2 regions of the Sporomusa aerivorans genome follow, and region 2 is predicted to be linked to the other one. Evidence: riboswitches for the same ligand, from Rfam matches in the RefSeq annotation. Region 2 holds a riboswitch; the other holds the start of a gene.

Region 1 (3,423 bases), 2.5 Mb from region 2:
TCTGAACGCCTGCAGTTCCGTTTTGCATAGTGATAACAACATCTTTGAGATTGGCATCATTTTTTTCGATCAGTGCACTAATTTTACCTGCAGCGTGACTGGATTCCTCGGCCAGCTTCCGGACCTCATCCGCGACAACGGCAAAGCCCCGCCCCTGTTCTCCCGCTCTCGCCGCTTCAATGGCGGCGTTTAAAGCCAGCAGATTGGTCTGCCCGGCAATTGAGGATATTAGTGTGACAATTTCCCTGATCTCCTGAGAGCTTTTGCTTAATTCACCGATAGTCGCCTGCGTAGTGTTTGTATTCTCCCCGATTTCGCTCATCTGCGTTACGGCTTGCTCTGCAGACGTACGGCCTTGTTTCGCTGCCGCAGCAGTGTCTTCAGCAATTTGCGATAAGTCTTTTGCTGTTTGCGCAATCTGATTTACTTCTTCGGCCATTGCCCGGGATCTCGCAGTGATTTGATTAACTGTTGCAACCTGATTTTCAGCGCTCCGGGCAATTTCCGTGATCGAGCCGGCTACCTGATTAGCGGCATCTGCCGATTGATGGGCACTTGCCGTCAGTTCTTCACTGGAAGCGGCAAGCAATTCCGATTGGGAAAGAACATTGGTGACCAGAGTCCGCAGACTGGTGCGCATGTCCCGAAACCCCTGCGCCAACTGTCCCACTTCATCATGAGACAAGACCCTGCCCTGCTGATCGCGTAGGTCCCCCTGCGCCAGCAGCAGGCATTCGTCTCTGATCAAGGCAATCGGCTTTGAAAGAATTTTACTGAGATAAAGAATAAACAGCGCAGCCAGAACAAGGCAGAAGAACGACCCGGTCAGCATGGCGTATGTCAATGAAGTTACCGCCTGTGCAGCCTCAGCCTCCGGCGCCGTTACAATTAAGATCCAGGGATTACTGCCCGGCAGCTGAATGGGAGTAAATACACCAACCTTGGTTATCCCGTCAACAAACTTGTAAGTCCCCCGTACCGGCTTGCCGGTTTGGGCAGCAGTTTTAAACAGGCTGATAAAATGATCATCCAGTTCCGTTTCTTTTACATTGAGTGCCGGATCAACTTTCTTTTCGGTAAAATTTAATTTGCCAACCAAGTCCGGTAATTTGGTATGGATGATAAGTTTGCCGCTATTGTCGGCAATAACGCCGTACCCTGTACTCAGAAATCGCATGTCTTTAATCAGCGTTGTCAACTTATCCAATGATACTGTACCCGTTAATACGCCTGTCAGCTGATCGCCGTAAAGGAGCGGTACCGCCACATTCACAGCCACTTTGCCGGTGGTTTTTGAAATAAGAACTTCGGAAACCACCGCCTTTTTGGTAGCTATAACCTGTTTAAAATATGCACGTTCGCCCAGTTGGGTAGTACTTCCGTCAGGACGCAGAGCCAAACCGTCGGTAGCAATATAGGTTACATTTTCCAGGTTGCCCAGCCGCTTGGCGCAATCCTGCAAAGTCTCCTGCAATTGCTTCTTATCGGCCGGATTATACAAGCCTTTATTGGTGGAGAATGCTTCCAGTTGCAGCACTGCCCCCTGAACATAAGCCTCGATACGATTAGAGTAATCATTCCCAATCGCTATTGCGTTCTCTTCCACGCTCGCCGACAGGGCCTGCTCCGCCCGATAATAGTTGACACCTACTAATAATCCAAAGGTTAAAATCAAAAAGGGCAACAGAATTAAGAGAAGTCTAGTTTTCATACTGGTGATTTTCATAACAATAACCTTCCTTTCATTTTTTTCTTGAACTGTTGCTGTTACTATTCTTACTATCCTGTCTTAAATGAAAATGAAAAAAGATTGCCGGAATGCAACTAACTGCAACCTGGCAATCCTGAGCACACACAGCTTGTAGACCCACGGCTTTGCGTCCTTATCTTTCGATAAGTTTGCTGAATTTGATCTGAAACACACTTCTGTTCCTTTTCTACATATTTCGGGACAAATTGGCAAAATCCTCCTTAAATGTTGCATTCTTTTTCTACTGTTTTTAACAGCAAGCTCACCAGTCGGGGATCAAACTGTTTTCCCGAATGAGCCTGCATTTCCCGGTTTGCTTCCTCCCGTGAAGCCGCCTTACGGTATGAGGTATTGCGCTGCATAGCATCATAGGAGTCGGCAATAGCGACTATTCTGCTAATTAAAGGAATGCCCTCTCCTTTTATTTTATCCGGATAACCGGAACCGTCCCATCGTTCATGATGGCTGGTAATATATTCGGCTACAGGAAGAAGTTCGGCAACTGCTTTCGCCAGACGCCCGCCAAGCTCTGCATGCGCCCTTATTTGCACCCATTCCGCTTCCGTTAATTGACCACATTTTACAAGAATCTCCCGGGGAACTCCCACTTTTCCTATATCATGATAGTGGGCTGCAAGTTCGAGCTGGCGTAACGCCTGATCATCTAAAAGCAGTGCCTTCCCCAGCTTGAGCGCCCATTTCTTTACGCCTTCGATATGGTCGAAAAAGCCGTGGTCATTTTTGCCGGCAGTTTGCATTAGTGTTGTCAGCAGCATTTGGCGGTTGTGCGCCCGGTTGCGGTTCTTTTCCTGGTACATATGGTTATCAGCCTCACTGATGACGTCTTCCAGCTTAAGCGGCAATTTGGTTGCAGCCGCGCCACCGGTCGAGATTGCCAGCGGAAGTTCAGGATGTATCCTGTTATGTTCATCCACCGTAGACCGCAGACGTTTTATCCCGGCAAGTACTTCGTCTAACTCCGCGCCAGGCATTATCACCGCAAATTCATCGCCGCCGATCCGTGCTACTGTCACGTGAGAAGAAAAACTTTGGACAATACTGTTGGCAGCCGCCCGGATTAAATCATCGCCGGCTTTATGGCCCAAGGTATCGTTAATAAGTTTCAAGCCGTCTACATCGCAGATAGCAACCCCTACCGGTGCCTGCTGCAAAGACTGCAGACGGCTGACTTCCTCCTCAAAGTAGGTCCGGTTGTGAATCTGAGTAAGCTGGTCCTGTGTACTCAGCTTGCGGTATTTAGTTTCGGCAACAATCAACGCCGCATTGCGGTCATATAGAAGTGCGATGTGTTCATTAATAGTTCCCAGCATGATATTAAAGGCATTGCACAAGCCGCGGACTTCAACAGGCGCAAAGGAAAATTTTTCTTCAGAGATTGTATGTGAATAGTCGCCGTATTGTGCTCCCTGGGACGCAGAAAGCAGCATTAGTATCGGTCTTTGAATACTTTTGGACATTAACCAGGTTAACAATAAAGCAAACAACAGGATGATGGCGCTGCCAATAACAGCTTTTTGAATGAGAGTATACAGCGGTAGCAGAACTTCCTGTTCATCTATCTCTATTAATAATACCCAGTCTCTGTCCGGAACCCACTGATATGCGCCTATTACCTCGGTGCCTCTGTGATTGATATAGCGGTCTGCCCCGGA
Region 2 (3,423 bases):
AGATTCGGCGGCTATCCTGTCTGCTGGCTGTATTTTGCCGCCGGGTTGATCAGCTCCGCTATGATTGCCACCGGCCTCATTTTCTTTACGGTGAAGCGGCGCCGCCGCTACGCCCGCAGCAACCAGTTGACCTATGTTATGTACCGTACCGCCGAAGCCCTGAACATCACAGTCATCATGGGCAGTGTTATTGCCTGCATTACCTATTTATGGGCCAACCGGTTATTGCCGCAGGCAATGACCAACCGGTCTGAAGGAGAAATTACGGTATTTTTCAGTGTCTGGCTCATTATGCTGCTGCACGCCCTGCTGCGCCCGCCAGAGCGCGCCTGGTCGGAGCAAACAGGCTTCGCCGCATTGCTTTGCCTGGGGTTGCCGCTGATCAATGCCCTCACAACCAAGGTTGGGCTGGCGCCGGCAATCGCAGCGCGCGACTGGATGACCGCCGGCATCGATTTAACAGCCTTACTGTTGGGAGTCGTATTGGCTGTCACTGCCCGCCGGCTTGCAGCAAGACCGCCGGCGAAAACCGACCGGCAAATTGAAATAAGCCTGCCACGCTAACGCTCGTACAGGCAATAACTTGTAAGGGCTGTGCTGAAACACTTGTTTCAGCACAGCCCTTTGCCGTAGCTTATTTACTTCTGGCCGACCAAACCCGCACTGCCCTTAATAGATACGAGAGGAAACCAACCTACGGCTTAACCCGCTCCCTATTCGATAATAACAAACCTGTTTCGTCCTTCGTTTTTGGCCTTATAGAGTCCAAAATCCGCCCGTTTTATCAAGACCGCAGGATCATAACGCCTATCCGGTTTAAGGGTGGCAATACCGATACTGACTGTAACCAGGTTACTAACCCCCGAGAGGCGATGCTCTATGCGCAGTTCACGGATATTGGCCTGAATTCTCTCAGCTACCCGGACTGCGCCGGCGCAAGGAGTTGAAGGCATCAGCACGATAAATTCCTCACCGCCGTACCGGGCCGCTGTGTCAATGGGCCGTAGCAGAGCCGCCTGTACGGCCCCGGCCACCTTTTTCAGGCAATGGTCGCCTTCCATATGACCGTAGCTGTCGTTATAGTTCTTAAAAAAATCAATATCGATTAACAGACATGATAAAAGATCCTGGTTGCGCAACGCATAACACCATAACTTTCCCAGCGTTTCGTCAAAATACCGCCGGTTGGGAATACCGGTAAGCGCGTCGGTGAAAGACCATTTAGCCAGTCTGTCACGCTGTTTTTTCAACTCAAGATGACACCGTACCCGCGCCTGTACAACTGCGGGTGCGGTATTTTTGGTAATATAATCAATCGCCCCCAGGGCGAATCCCTGCATTTGATCTTCCGTTTCATCTTTAACAGAAATAAAAATAACCGCAACATCCTGGGTGACAGGATCGCTTTTTAGTTGCCGGCATAGTTCACGACCGTCCATATCAGGCATGATAATGTCCAATAGAACCAGATCGACCGGCTGCGCCATGATCAACTCCAGGGCCTGCCGCCCTGAGCTGGCGCATAGCACATAATAGTCATCTTCCAATAAAGACTTTAACAAATGCCTGCTGAATTTCATGTCATCAACAATCAGGACGGTTTGTTTTTCCGGATCCATGTCTTTTTCCTTCCTTAATTCCTTATTATTGCCAGCTACGAGAGATCTTTATTGGAATTTCATATATATGGTTAGCAAAATAAAAATGCCCGGTTCATCATTTACTTACATGATGCAACCTGGCAATCTTAGAAAACATCTGTAGACCCATGGCTTTGCGTCCCATCCTTTCGGAAGGTTTGCCTGTCCATTTTAAATTATCTGCTACTATTTTAATCACTAGCAGATAAGAAAAATGTCGAAATAAGTCGTGTTGTACGATAATTATTGTTTAGAATTGAGGTTTCTCTATTTTTTTACCGGCAACATAACGGGCGATAATATTGTGATGATCGCCTATATAAATAAACCTGCTCAACCGGTCCTCTACCGAATACCGGTTGCTTGCCGCCACCTCCAGGCTGCTGTCGTCAATAACCAGGGCATCAAAATCGTAGCCTGCCTCGAAGCTGCCTACTTTGCCGAAAAAGCTTCCCCCGCCTTTGGTCGCCAGATACAAGGCTTCCGGTATAGTGAGGAATTTCTCCTTTTTACCGCTTGCCAGCCACTTCAGTTTGGAAACCTCTATAGCCATGGACATGACCCTGCTCATCGCTACCTCATGGCCGCCGGCGACGTCAGAGCCCAGACCTACGGGAATTCCCTGCTCAATACATTTCCTGACAGGTGCTATCCCGCTAGCCAAGTTGCTGTTCGAATAGGGACAGTGGGCCACATAAACTCTATTTTTGGCCATTAACGCCAGCTCGGCATCATCATTGTAAATACAGTGAGCCATAACGGTCGGCTGCTTGCCAAACAGGCCGAATTGATCATAGACACTGGCATAATTCTGACATTCGGGATGCAGTTCTCTAACCCAGGCGATCTCGCCTGTGTTTTCCGATAAATGTGACTGAACCGGCAAGTTGTACTGCATTGCCAGTCTGGCAATGCCACTCATTAATTCCGGCGAGCAGGTAGGTACAAATCTTGGCGTTATAATTGGTTTTACCAGTTCATACCTGCCAATTGTTTCTTTAATAAACATTTCGGTATCGAGTAACGATTGTCCGGTTGTTTCCATGAGAATCCCGGGAGAATTCCTATCCATGTTTACTTTGCCTACATAGCCGCCCAGACCGGCCGTTGCCAGCAGTTCCATAAGCTTGGCGGTGGCTGCTTTGTGAATAGTGCCGAAAAACACTACCCGGGTCGTGCCCCATTGCCATAGCGCCGAGACTACCTTTTTATACACGGCTTGCGCATACGTTACATCCTGAAATTTTGCTTCTTCGGGAAACGTATAGTTCTCCAGCCAGGGCAAGAGTTCCAGATCAAAACCCAGCCCTCTGTTGGCAAACTGCGGCGCATGGAAATGCAAATCGACAAAGCCGGGAATGATCAAGGCGTCTTGATAATCTGTTACAGGTATATTCCGGTATTCAGCCGGCAGTGCGCGATAAATCCCCTTAACTTTTTTCCCCTGAATAACCACAAAGCTGTTCTCGGCAATATTCAGTTGGCCGAAACTAGGCGTAAACGCTATATTACCTTTTATGATTGCAATGTCTTTTCCCAGCACCATCTTCAATCCTTTCGTCCAATACAATGAAACTCCAATCCAACCCGCTGCTTATTTCATATATAGATGAACCGCGAAAATTGTTGATAACACATACATTATTTTTTGCCATCAAGAGACTGGTTATGACTAAGACCGTCTGTTTCATTTCTGTTTCCAGCAAGATAAACCCTCTCCCGTGAATTCGAATTTGGAGAATTAATTCTTGTTATGTTTCGGCTGCTTGTCCCCGCAAGCAAA

The links. Region 2 has a riboswitch for cyclic di-GMP ahead of SATMO3_RS24070 (diguanylate cyclase). Riboswitches for the same ligand answer to the same signal wherever they lie in the genome.
Region 1: it holds a riboswitch for cyclic di-GMP, as region 2 does, so the genes downstream of both, SATMO3_RS04370 (methyl-accepting chemotaxis protein) here and SATMO3_RS24070 (diguanylate cyclase) in region 2, are expected to answer to the same signal.

Annotation. Positions count from the first base shown of each region.
Region 1 covers NZ_CP156926.1:967,041-970,463, reverse strand. Annotated here, with positions in the region: gene SATMO3_RS04370 (methyl-accepting chemotaxis protein) at 1-1,726, opposite strand, end outside; cyclic di-GMP riboswitch class I at 1,827-1,914, opposite strand; gene SATMO3_RS04365 (HD domain-containing phosphohydrolase) at 1,972-3,423, opposite strand, start outside.
Region 2 covers NZ_CP156926.1:4,991,565-4,994,987, forward strand. Annotated here, with positions in the region: gene SATMO3_RS24065 (PepSY-associated TM helix domain-containing protein) at 1-564, shown strand, start outside; gene SATMO3_RS24070 (diguanylate cyclase) at 714-1,619, opposite strand; cyclic di-GMP riboswitch class I at 1,730-1,813, opposite strand; gene SATMO3_RS24075 (amidohydrolase family protein) at 1,891-3,210, opposite strand.